DNA from 3 places in the Rossellomorea sp. NPDC071047 genome. Region 2 is predicted to be linked to each of the others. Evidence: predicted binding sites of a transcription regulator. Region 2 holds the regulator's gene; each other region holds the start of a gene.
The links. Region 2 encodes Rex, which represses fermentation and respiration genes when NADH is low (regulators of the CRP and FNR family bind a similar motif). Its sites were predicted from a motif close to TTGTGAAATATTTCACAA; they were not measured.
Positions count from the first base shown of each region.

Region 1: ACQKFO_RS16790 (L-lactate dehydrogenase) is a predicted target of Rex. The motif match lies at 2,186-2,203, and genes of this name have one in related genera.
Region 3: cydD (thiol reductant ABC exporter subunit CydD) is a predicted target of Rex. The motif match lies at 2,541-2,558, and genes of this name have one in related genera.

Region 1 is NZ_JBNNJT010000005.1:30,800-35,299, reverse strand. It holds gene ACQKFO_RS16810 (NCS2 family permease) at 1-350, shown strand, start outside; gene ACQKFO_RS16805 (histidine phosphatase family protein) at 377-967, opposite strand; gene ACQKFO_RS16800 (tetratricopeptide repeat protein) at 1,039-1,524, opposite strand; gene ACQKFO_RS16795 (GNAT family N-acetyltransferase) at 1,540-2,076, opposite strand; gene ACQKFO_RS16790 (L-lactate dehydrogenase) at 2,376-3,326, shown strand; gene ACQKFO_RS16785 (transporter) at 3,415-3,861, shown strand; gene ACQKFO_RS16780 (SIMPL domain-containing protein) at 3,870-4,500, shown strand, end outside.
Region 2 is NZ_JBNNJT010000013.1:20,895-25,394, forward strand. It holds gene ACQKFO_RS23250 (CPBP family intramembrane glutamic endopeptidase) at 1-528, shown strand, start outside; gene ACQKFO_RS23255 (YdiK family protein) at 525-731, shown strand; gene tatC (twin-arginine translocase subunit TatC) at 747-1,520, opposite strand; gene ACQKFO_RS23265 (twin-arginine translocase TatA/TatE family subunit) at 1,536-1,706, opposite strand; gene ACQKFO_RS23270 (redox-sensing transcriptional repressor Rex) at 1,761-2,438, opposite strand; gene ACQKFO_RS23275 (ABC-F family ATP-binding cassette domain-containing protein) at 2,628-4,500, shown strand, end outside.
Region 3 is NZ_JBNNJT010000005.1:35,941-40,440, forward strand. It holds gene ACQKFO_RS16810 (NCS2 family permease) at 1-311, opposite strand, end outside; gene ACQKFO_RS16815 (M20/M25/M40 family metallo-hydrolase) at 556-2,199, shown strand; gene cydD (thiol reductant ABC exporter subunit CydD) at 2,587-4,317, shown strand; gene cydC (thiol reductant ABC exporter subunit CydC) at 4,317-4,500, shown strand, end outside.

The sequences.
Region 1 (4,500 bases), on a different contig from region 2:
TGACAACATTAACGGTTTCTATCCTGTTCATCGCTGCTGCATTCTTCGGTCCTCTTGTAAGTGCCGTATCAGGAATCTCAGCCATTACAGCTCCTGCCCTTATCATCGTAGGAAGCTTAATGATGGGGAGCATTTCTCATATTAAATGGGATCAATTAGATGAAGCCTTCCCTGCATTTTTAATCATTCTTAGCATGCCGTTAACATCAAGCATCGCAACAGGGATAGCTCTCGGATTCATATCTTATCCTTTATTAAAGGTAGTGAAAGGGCAATGGAAACAGGTACATCCACTCGTGTACATCTTTGCTGTCCTGTTCTTCTATCAGCTGGCATTCCTGCCTCATTAACTCGATATAGATACTCGAAAGACCGTTCATAATGAACGGTCTTTTTCTGGTGCAAATTCAGCTGGTTGTGTCCATATTCTATTGACGCTTTTTAGATTTTTGTCATCAAAAGTTAAACAATATACATCCGGCATTTCAAGCCTTCTCCAAAATCGTATATCATATTGAGGATCAAAGTAACTCATGATCAGAACCATGATATTACCGTGTGTTCCAATCACTACGTTTTTCCCATTATATTCTTCAATGATCTTAAATATCCCTTGTACGCCCCTTTTTTGAGCGGTGAGATTCGACTCTCCACCTTCCAAGGAAAAAGCAGGATCCTCCCACACCAATGAGATTGCCTCATCAAAGTTTTGAACAGGTTTACTTGATAGAGTCCGTTCTCTTATCTCCTCATAAATGTTGATCTCTTGATCAATGTAATGGGCTATTCCTTCAACGGTTTCCACCGCCCTTTTGTACGGACTGGAACATACCGCATCGATCTTTTCCTTCTTTAATAATTCTGTTACATGCTCAGCCTCCACCATACCTTTCTCAGATAGGGGCCTGGTTAATTCCTCGGGGGTGTATTCCGAGTGAGCATGCCTCACGAGATACAGTTGAGTTATTGCCAACTTCATTCACTCCTTCTTATTTTTCGGCCACAAAAAAAAAGAGCTGTCATGCAAAACAGCTACCCTTATTTCCACACCGCGTCCAATTGGCCAGCATAAAATGTTATCGCCTTTTTATAAGCTTCAATGGTGGGGTCTTGTGACGTTTCTCCAATGCATGTCAGCAGTAGCTCCATTGCTTGACTGTGTTCGTTCAGATTATAGAGCGTCATGGAATAAAAGACCGTCAACGCTTTATTTTCAGGAAATCGTCCGATTCCTTTCTTGAAAACCGATTTGCTTTTTTCATACTCTCCCAATGTCCGATATGTACTCCCTAATCCAAGATATGCGCCTTGTAAATCTTTATCATCCAGTCCCAATTGAATCGAACTTTCGTAATAAGGAACGGCTTCACTTTCTAGTCCCATTGTGTCATGGGTCCATGCACATTGGTAATGCAGAAAACCATTATCTGGTTCTTCCCCAATCAATCGCTTCCACCTTTCAATGGAGGCTGCGTATTCTCCCGACTCTCTCAATGCAATGGCTTCTTCTATTTTTCTTTTCATTTTACAGTCTCCCATTTACTCGGGAATGAACTCCATCAACCAGGAATCATGATATTCGCCTTCATGAAGCTCATGCTCCCGCAGTATTCTTGCTTTACTATATCCACATTTCTCATAGCATCGGATCGCTCTGGTGTTCCAAGTCATGGGATCCACCACGAGTCGGTGGACACCCTCCTTCTTGAGCAAGTACTCTACTACAGCTCGAATGAGTTTCGTCCCTACTCCCCTGTTCCAATATGTCGCTTCTCCGATAAATTGATCCGTACCGTAAATCACTTCATCTAAATTCGTGTAACCATATCGTATCATTGTTTCTTCATCTAGCTGATAATACTGGAGATAACCGATTTCATTCCCCTCGTACTCAACCAGACAACCTAAGACGTCCCTCTCTGCCAGGAACTTCTCCTCCACCATCTGAAGAGTAAATGGGCAGTCCCTCCCTTCATAAAACTCCAGCACCACTGGATCCTGCAACCACCTTGCCAACGTGTATTTATCCTCCTCCTCTAACCGACGGATATATAAATCCCCACTCCTGACATTCATACACACACCTCCCATAACTCTCCTCTTCCTCTATACATTCATCACATATTAGAAAAAACCCTTTTTTTATTTGAGGGACGGACCTGGGTCTGTCCATTGTTTGAAAAATTTGTGAAATAATTCACATTTAAGTATTTATCTGAATTCATGAGTAGAAAATCTGTATGTTTCATGTTATCATTTGGTTGTGAATAATTTCACAATACACTTACTAAAAATCTTTCATCCCCCATTACATTTCTTTGAAAATGAACATTGTTGTGTATGATGCAAAAAAACTCATGAATAGGTGATGACGTATGACAATCAAATGCACAAACAAAGTAGCTTTAATCGGTACAGGATTTGTTGGTTCAAGTTATGCCTTTGCTCTCCTTAATCAAGGAATCGCACATGAACTTGTGATGATTGATTTGAATAAGGAGAAAGCTGACGGAGACGCACGTGATTTAAATCATGGTCTTGCATTCGCCTCCCCTATGAAAATATCTGCAGGAGATTACAGTGACTGTAAAGATGCCGACTTGGTCGTAATTACGGCAGGAGCGAACCAGCAGCCGGGTGAAACCCGTCTGGACCTGGTGGAAAAGAATGTGAAAATCTTTAAAAACATTGTAGACTCTGTCATGAATAGTGGATTCAATGGCATTTTCCTTGTGGCGACGAATCCTGTCGACATCTTAACGTATGCAACGTGGAAGTTTTCCGGTCTTCCGAAAGAAAGAGTCATCGGCTCAGGAACGATCCTAGATACAGCAAGACTTCGCTACTTAGTCGGAGAGCATTTTGATATTGATACACGGAATATTCACGCCTATATTATGGGAGAACACGGCGACACGGAGTTTCCAGTTTGGAGCCACACGACTGTAGGTGCAAGTCATTTAAGTGAGTTGATTGATCTCCACCAGGATGACGTGCAGAAACAGCTCGATGATATATTCGTCAATGTAAGAGATGCAGCCTATCACATCATTGAACGGAAAGGCGCAACTTATTACGGCATTGCCATGGGTCTTGCCAGGATTACCAAAGCTATCTTTAACAATGAAAATAGCATATTAACCGTTTCTGCCCTCCTTGAAGGAGAATATGATCAGGAGGACATATACATCGGGGTCCCCGCCATCATTAATGGTGAGGGCATCAGAAAAGTCGTCGAGCTTCCGTTAAATGACAAAGAAAGAACTCAATTCGCCCACTCTGCAGAGACGCTAAAAAATGTGATGAAAAAAGCGATGGATTCTTGATTTACTCCCTTCGTTAAAATGAATAGACACGCACGCCCATTGGACCTCCTCATATGATAAAGAGAAATCTTTATGAGGAGGTTCTTCTATGTACGATCACAGACAACTATTCCCCGGTTTTCCTGGGGGAGGTAGCGGGTTCCCCGGATTTCCTGGTGGAGGTCAAGGATCAGGTGGCGGCTTTCCAGGCATTCCTGGCTTTCCTGGTGGAGGACAAGGTGCACCAAGCTCACCACCACCTGGAGGCGGGCAAGGCGGACAAAATCAACCACCACCCGGACCACCACCGAACTTCCAACCACAAAAAACGGCGATGCAAGGAACACAAGGCGGACCGAGTGTCTTTGCAGTAGACCCTGGTGCCATCAGAAGATGTTTATTCCGCTACACGTATATTTGGTTACGAAGAGATGCGTTCTGGTTTTATCCTGTCTTTGTTGGGCGCCGTTCCATCGCCGGATGGAGATGGATCGGATTCACATGGGTTTACTTTGGTATCGATTTAGATAAAATTGAATCCTTTACCTGCGTGTAGGTTTACCCATGTATCCATATCCTTACTATAGAACCAGCAACACCAATGGGACGATTACTGTAACGGGTGAGCATACACTTTATGTGGATCCTGATCAAGCCATCGTCTCTATCGGCGTTGTCACTAAAGATGAAGAACTTGAAGCGGCACAAAACCAGAACCAGCAACAGTCCACTCAAGTCGTTCAATCACTATTAAATAACGGTGTGTCAGAAAAAGATATCCAAACCTCCACCTATCAAGTATTCCCACAGTACAACTATGAGGACGGTAAACAAATTTTTACAGGATATGAGGTTCGCCAAGTATTTCGCGTTACTATAAAAGATATTGAAAAAGTGGGTACGATTATGGATGATGCTATTAAAAGCGGAGCGAATCGGGTAGAAAACATTCAATTTGTCAATTCAAATCCTATCGAATCCTATCAGTCAGCCCTTGCTTTGGCCTATCAAAAGGCATACCAAAAAGCACTCACATTATCGAGCCAATCGGGGCAACAGCTAAGTCCCCAGCCAAAGTCCATCACAGAGCAATCAAGCCCGATGGTCACCCCCTTTGTAACAACTGGATTTGTGAAAGCCGCTGAAGAAAGTACAACCGTGCAACCAGGACAAATCGGCGTCACTGCCATCTTGA
Region 2 (4,500 bases):
GGACTCGAAAGAACCGCTCCCATGAATGCAGGGGGCTCCATTGTATGGGCTGTAGTCGGGATCTTTATGGCGTTCATCGCTCAATCCGTCGCCATACAAGTCGAGTATGCGCTGGGAATCGAGATGGGGTCTGAAAACACTCAGATGATTATCAGCATTATTGAAAAGGTACCCCTATCCATGATGGTCGCTGCAATCATCGGACCTATACTGGAAGAGATAGTATTCAGAAAGATTATCTTCGGCGTTCTTTACGAGAAGATGAATTTCTTCTTCGCCGCGTTAATCAGCTCTGTAATCTTTGCCCTTGCTCATTTTGAGCCTGTGCACGTGATCCTGTACTCTGCTATGGGCTTTACCTTTGCGTTTCTTTATGTCAAAACGAAGCGTATCCTGGTTCCAATATTTGCCCATGTTGCCATGAATACAACGGTCGTTCTAATGCAATCTATCTATAAGGATGAAATTGAAAAAATGATCAACGAAGCTGAACAAATACAAGGATTTATTGGAGGATTATTTCTATGAGGAGATCACCATTATTCTCAGGCGTGATCTATCTCCTTCTCGGTGTGCTCTTCACATACTTTGCTGTGCAAAATGTACAGGATGATGGTTGGGGATTTTTCGCTTATATGCTTGTCTTTCTGGCAACCCTTGATTTTGGTTCCGGGTTGCGGATGGTGCTGCTGCATTTCAAAATCAAAAAGAAAATAGAGAATAAAAAATAAGGATTGATCATTTGATCAATCCTTATTTATATCCTCGAACTGTTCCATTTCAAGCTTTTGCTCTGCTTCTAAAACCTTTTTATATCCGATTTTTGAAATCCAAATACTGATTTCATAAAGAAGAAGCAAAGGAACGGTTACCATTAAATGCGAGACGATGTCCGGTGGTGTAATGAAGGCCGCAATGACCAACAATATGAAGTACGCCACTTTTCTCATTTGCGCCAGCAGCATCGGGGTAATAATCCCGAGGCGTGTCAGAAACAGCATAATAACCGGAAGTTGAAATAGAAACCCAAATGGAATGGTTATTTGAAACAGGAAATGAAAGTATTCATTAATTCCAATCACTTGCTGGATATTCAGATTGGTTGATAAACCCATCATGAATTTCACAACATAAGGAAACAAAATAAAATATGAAAATGACAATCCACCTAAGAAAAGAATGACAGAAATCGGGATGTAACTAAGCGTTACCTTCCTCTCTTTCTCATATAAGCCTGGACTAACGAACGACCATACTTGAAATAGAATGATGGGTGATGTCATGATGATCGCAATAAACATGATCATTTCCATATAGATTTTGAGAGGGTCTGTAATCCGAAAGGCGTTCATCGTCAATTCTTTCGCTTCATCCGCGTGCTGCAAATATCGAATCAGCGGCTCCGCAAGAAAAAAGCTCACGATTACCGCTAACAAGAAGAAAACGACTACAAACATGAGTCGTTTTTGCAATTCTCCTATATGTTCATAGACTGTCATGTCTCTTTGACTTTGACTCATGGCGTTCATCCTACCCTACTTAGCTTTTTTGCTATTATCGTCCTCATCATCTGCTAAGCCCTTTGTTGCATTTTTAAATTCGCGTAATGTATTCCCGGCTGCTTTCCCTAATTCAGGCAATTTCTTTGGTCCGAAGATCAGTAAAGCAACAACCGTTATCAGTACGATACTACCTGCACCTAACATAATGAGACACCTCCTCTTTTACCATTCTATCATAACGTATATAAGGATCATTTTCTATTCGGATATGATTCCATCTTGTGACATTTCCGTGTCATCCTCTGAATAATGCTTTAAGAAGTATACCAGTGATTGAAGCTCGACTGCCAGATCAATATGATGGACGCGAATGTGATCCGGCACCGTTAATCTCGCAGGAGTGAAATTCAGGATCCCTTTTATATTAGAAGAAACCAAACGGTCTGTGATATTTTGAGCAGAAGATGCCGGAACCGTCAGAATCGCCACTTCAATATCATGCCCTTCAAGTCCCTCTTCTAAATCATCCAAATGAAAAACGGGTACATCGCTGATTTGTGTCCCAACCTTCTTTTCATCTACTTCAAAAGCCATTTCAATCTTAGTATTATTATTTTTTATGAAATTATAATGAAGAAACGCTGTACCGAGATTCCCTACACCTATCAGCACAACCTTCGTAATGGCATCTTGATCTAATGTCTTACGAAAAAAGGATAGCAGGTAATTGACATTATATCCATAACCCTTTTTACCTAACGCTCCAAAATAAGAAAAATCTCTGCGTATCGTGGCAGAATCAACTTTCACCGCTTCACTCAATTCTTTCGATGAAACCCTCTGCTTTCCCGACGAGTATAGATTCTTGATAAAGCGATAATATAGCGGAAGGCGCTTAGCCGTTGCCTGTGGAATTTTCGTTGTATCCTGGTTCATATTGTATTCCCCCACATCTATTCAAAACCTCTGATACCGCTTCCAAAATAGAAAGCATACAGAATTTAAAACTCTACTACCCATCATACACTATATTTTATCCTAAGTGTACGAAGATTAATAGTCGATTTATTGCCGTTCCCCTCCCAAATACGGTACACTAGCACTATGAAATAGAGGTGAAACGTCATGATTCTACTACAAGTGAATCAACTAACGAAAAACTTTGGTGCAGATAATATCCTATCAAATATTAAGCTTGAAATACAGACAAGAGATCGGGTGGCTCTCGTCGGACGCAACGGTGCAGGAAAGTCGACTCTTTTAAAAATAATTGCAGGTCATCTCTCCTATGACTCAGGAGACATCACGAAACCAAAAGGGGTTTCCATTGGATACCTGGCCCAGAATACCGGGTTGGAGTCCGATCTATCCATTTGGTCGGAAATGCTGACTGTCTTCGAGGAATTGCAGAGACAGGAAAAGCATTTAAGAACATTGGAGCAACAGATGGCCGATCCTTCGGTATATGAACAGGAAGAGCTCTATCAACGCGTACTAAAAGAATACGATGAGCTTCAAGTCAGGTTCAAGGATTCCGGCGGTTACCAATATGAAGCGGATATCCGCTCTGTCCTTCACGGATTGAATTTCGCAGATTTTGATTACGATACAAAGATATCCACATTGAGCGGTGGGCAGAAAACCCGTCTCGCTCTTGGGAAACTTCTTTTATCCAAACCTGACATTCTTATTCTTGATGAGCCGACCAACCATCTTGATATAGAGACTTTATCGTGGCTAGAGATCTACCTTCAAAGCTATGAAGGAGCCGTCCTGATCGTATCCCATGACCGGTACTTCCTGGATAGCGTCGTCAATCAAGTGTATGAGATTTCCCGGAATCGAAGCAAGAAATACCACGGTAACTACAGCAAATACCTTGAACAGAAAGCAGAAGACTACGAAAAGGACCTCAAGATGTTCGAGCGCCAGCAACAGGAGGTCGCGAAACTCGAAGACTTCATTCAACGGAATATCGCCCGTGCCTCGACGACCAAGATGGCCCAAAGCCGCAGAAAAAAGCTGGAACGAATGGACAAGATGGATAGACCCTTGGGTGATGAGAAATCTGCCAACTTTGCTTTTCAAATTGATCGTCCAAGTGGAAATGATGTTCTTCACGTCCAAGACCTTACCATCGGATATGGAAAAGACGAACAGATTTCATCTCACATCGACTTCTCTGTTAAAAAGGGAGACAGTATCGCTCTTGTAGGTCCAAACGGAATCGGGAAATCGACTCTGTTGAAAACATTGGTCAATAAACTGCATCCTCTGGAAGGAGCATTTAAATTCGGATCAAATGTCTCGATTAGTTATTATGATCAAGAACAAGCCGAGCTGTCTTCAAATAAGACCGTCTTAAATGAACTGTGGGATGAATACCCAATGAAAACGGAAAAAGAAATCCGCACTGTACTTGGAAACTTCTTATTCTCAGGGGAAGATGTCTTAAAGCCTGTTTCCACACTGAGTGGTGGAGAGAAGGCACGTCTGGCACTTTCCAAGCTCATGATGGAAAAAGGGAATGTCTTGATCCTGGATGAACCGACGAACCATCTGGATCTGGACAGCAAAGAAGTGCTGGAAAATGCCCTGATTGACTACCCAGGGACGATTCTCTTTGTATCTCACGACCGTTATTTCATCAATCGAATTGCCACAAAGGTTGTAGAACTGTCCAAAAAGGGATCGACCGAATACCTAGGCGATTACGATTATTATGTAGAGAAATTACAACAGCAGGAAGAATTAGCTGCACTTGAGCGGATGGAACAAGGAGAACAAGTGTCAGCACAGGTGACCACTCAAAAACAGTCCCACAAGATCGATAAAGAGGCGAAGAAGCTTGAGCGTCAACGAAAACGCAGAGTAGAAGAAATTGAAGGTCTCATGGAAGCTCTTGAAGAAGACATCCAGTTAAAAGAAGATCTTCTCTGTGACCCTGATATTTTTCAGGATCATGAAAAGGTTCAGGACATCAATGACTCCCTTACAA
Region 3 (4,500 bases), on a different contig from region 2:
GCTACAAAAACGGCAGAGAATGCAACGATATAAGAAATGTCATCATTCGCCCCTACTACAGAGTAGGTGAAGTAAGCATTCAATCCCATCCCTGGTGCAATGGCGATCGGGTAGTTTGCGAACAAGGCCATCCATAACGTTCCGGCTACGGCTGAAATAATGGTTGCTAAGAAGACTTGATCAAATGGCACACCTGCATCGGCTAAAATAATAGGATTGACAACGACAATGTAAACCATCGTTAGAAATGTAGTAATTCCTGCCAGTATTTCAGTTTTTGGATTAGTGCCGTGTTCCTTTAATTTAAACATCGTAATACCTCCAATAAAAACGAACATTAAAAACGCGCAACTTCTATAATATTCGGTAATAGATCGAATTTCAATAGAAAGGTATGAAATTTTTTTAAGAAATAATCCTGAAACCCCTTCCAAACCCCTTGCATTTTCGATAAGATGTTATCAATTATAGAAGAATCAGTCTCTATAATGCCCAGCAAATAAACGATTAACCACGCATAAGCTGACATTTCTCAAGGAAAGGAGCGGTACTAACGTGTATACACAATTAAAAAACAAATCAATCTCCGAGCAGATTGAGCTCATAACACGATCTTTAGTCGCTCTGAAAAGCTATAATGGAACAATTGGTGAAAGTGAAAAAGCCCGATATATATATGAAATGATTTCTTCATTTCCTTACTTTCAAGAGCATCCTGATCGAGTCTGGCTCCAAGAAGTCCCGAATGATCCGACAGGAAGGAAAAACGTGTTTGCTCTCGTGAAAGGAACGTCTTCGAAAACTGTATTATTCCATGCCCACTATGATACGGTGGGGACGGATGATTATGGGGCACTTCAAGATATGGCTCATGATCCCGACTTTCTCCAGAAGTTCTTTATGGACTATGAAGGAGAGGAAAAGGTGAGAGAAGACGCCCTCTCTGGAAACTGGCTGTTTGGAAGAGGGGCATTGGATATGCAGAGCGGGATTGCCGTACACATGGCGAATCTGTTGAACTATACGGGCCAGGAAACGCCAGATGGGCATTTACTCTTCCTATTTAATGGTGATGAAGAAAGTGAACACGCCGGAATGATTGCAGCTTTAAGTGATCTCTATCGTTTGAAAAAAGAGGGCTTTGACTATTTGGCCGCGATCAATACCGATTTCATTTCTCCGATCTATGATGGGGACTGTAAGCGATATATTTACACGGGAGCTGCAGGAAAGCTCCTGCCAAGCTTTTATATATATGGAAGAGAAGCGCATGTAGGGGATGTTCTGACATCGATCGATCCTACTGTGATTGCTTCGAAGATCAATCTTGAAATCAATCAGAACCTGGATTACCTTGAGGATATACCTGGTGAATTCACCCTGCCGCCATCTTGTTTGTACTTCAAAGATGACAAGCATACGTATAATGTTCAGACCCCTCTGAGCGCTTCTCTTTACTTCAATTACTTTGTATACGAGAGGACTGCCCGGGAAGTGCTCTACGATATGAAGAAGGCAGCATTAAAGGCAGTGAGTGAATTGGAAGAACGCAGTAAAAGGCAGTTTGAGCAATATCGGAGCTATCATGGATTCCCGGAAAGGGAGTTTTCATGGGAAGTGGAAGTGCTGACATTACGGGAGTATATCTTCTGGCTGAAGGAAAGAGGCATTGATCCCGATCCTGTCATGAAAAAGGTCTTTTATGATATGGAGGGGGAAGACAGAAGAACGATTGCATATGCCATGGTGGAAGCACTGCAGCATCTGGATCCTGATCGAACGCCCAGAGTGATCATTTTCTTCGCACCGCCATTTTTACCTCATAACTTTGTGAACGAGGAAAATGAGTATGGCAAGAGGGTAAGAGAAGCTTTAGGGAAATGCTTAAATGATATAGCCGAAGAAACCGGCGAAGAATTTGTGATAAAGCGGTTTTTCCCATATCTCGCAGACGGAAGCTTTCTTTCTCTTCATGAAGAAGACGAGGATATTGACGTATTCAAAAAGAATCTTCCATTGATCGATCAGTTGTTCCCTGTTCCCATCGACATGATCAGAAAACTCAACATCCCTTCTATTAATATCGGAGTTTATGGAAAAGATGGCCATCAGTGGACAGAGAGAGTATATAAACCATACACCTTCTCAGTGCTGCCGGAGATTATTCAGCGTGTTACGAAGGATTTATTGAAGATATAACAGGGGAAAATAGAGAGGACATTCGCTTAGCGATATGCCTCTCTATTTTTATTGATTGGAATTTAGTTTGTGCAGGTTTTCAATTATTGTAAAATGGCCGGATTAATAAAGATATCGGCTGGATATTCACCGGAATCGGCTGGATTATTGGTGGTTTCCGCAGGATTATACAGACAAATGACCGGATTACTGGCGATTTCGGCTGGATTCCTTAGGACATCAATGAAATACTAGACCATCCACGCCACATTCAAAACTAACTGGGTTCTGGAATTGTCACAAAAAGGTCAATCCTAAAAGATGCATTAAGGGAACAAGTCTACTATAATAGAGTTATTAATTTGTGAAACATTTCACTAACTTTTAACCTTGGAGTTGAGAAAAGGTATGAAAGAACTAAATAAATTGGCTAAGCAGCAGAGATCATCCATGATGACCCTCTACGGAACATCCCTATTAATGGGGGGAGTTGTGATTGGACAAGCCTACTTGCTGGTTAGCATTGTAGATAAAATGTTTATAGAGGGAGTGGAATTTCAAGACATTCTCCCAATGCTGGGTGCGTTGCTGATTATTTTAGTGGGGAGAGCAGCCCTCACATATGTAAATGGACGAACAGGAATCAGGATGGCTTCGATGGTGAAGAGCGACTTGAGAAAGCGGCTCTTGAACAAGTGGACAAAAAATCCACTGCAAGCGTCCATTCAAGGGCAGTCTGGACAAAAAGTCAGTACGATGATGGATGCTGTCGATGGGCTGGATGGGTATTACAGTCAGTACGTGCCCCAAAGAATCCAAACGACCTTCGTTCCGTTAATACTTTTAATCATCATTTTTACGGAGCATATATATACGGGTCTGATCATGGTCATAACGGCCCCGTTCATTCCCTTATTTATGGCGATTATCGGAGTGATGACAAAAAACAAATCCGAGAAGCAAATGGATAAGCTGACGGCTTTTTCCGGACGATTTCTCGATACACTGCAAGGATTGACTACCTTGAAGCTCCTTGGAAGAGGGGAACAACAGAAAGAAGGAATCCGTTCTGCCAGTCTTGACTTTCGTGAAGCCACGATGGAAGTGTTAAAGACAGCGTTCTTATCCTCCTTGATGTTAGAGTTTATTTCCATGTTAAGTATTGGACTGATTGCTCTTGAAGTAGGGCTCAGATTGGTCGTCTTTGAAAGCATTTCATTCTTCACCGCTTTCTTCGTTCTTGTGCTCGCCCCGGAATTCTATTTATCATTAAAAGAGCTTGGGCAAGCATTTCATACTGGCCGAGGAAGTATGGGGGCCGCGAAGAAAGTCATGGAGGAGCTTGAAGAAAAAGATCGACCTGTGCAATGGGGAGAGAAGGAACTCGTATCAAACGGGACTCCTGCCACAATTGAATTACGTAATGTCGGGTTTTCCTACGGTGATAATGGATTGGTTCTTCAATCCATTTCGGCGGCCATTCCTCCTTGTGGCCAGGTGGCGATTGTCGGTCAAAGTGGAGCAGGGAAAACAACGCTTCTTCATCTTTTAGCCGGACTTCTTGATCCTTCTGAAGGCGACATCGTGATTGATGGACTTTTGAGAAGTGAATATAGGGAAAGCGACTGGTTTGATCAACTGAGTTATATTTCTCAGAATCCGTATTTATTCTCAGGCACAATCTCAGAGAATATTGCGGTTGGAGGAAGAGAGGGCGTGACCAGGGAAGAGATCGAATACGCTGCTGAAAAAGCAGGAATCTCACAAATGATTGCAGGTCTCGATAAAGGGTTTGACACACCGATCGGTGAAGCGGGGAGAGGGCTGTCAGGAGGAGAGAAACAGCGTATTGCCTTAGCGAGGGCTTTTCTCAAGAAACCTTCTCTTATTCTTTTCGACGAACCGACAACAGGATTGGATCTTAAAACGGAGGGAATCCTTCAAGCCTCCATTCAGGAATTATCCGAGAATTCAACGGTGATTACGGTGGCTCACCGCCTGCATACAATTCGTGAAGCGGATCAAATTCTGTTCCTGGAAAATGGGGAATTAGCGGGTATAGGAAATCATGATGAGTTAATGAAGTCCTCTTCACGGTATCATGAGATGGTGACTGTACAGCAAGGAGTGAACATATGATGAAAGAGTTAGGATTTGTCGTAAAGCTGATGATGAAGGAAAAAAAGGATATTGTGTATTCTATTCTTTTTTGCTTCCTGGCTGGAATGACCTCTGTCGGATTATTTGCTTCAAGTGGTTATTTAATTTCTAAAGCGGCTTTGGAAGTACCTCTATACGCACTGACGGTAATGATTGCGCTCT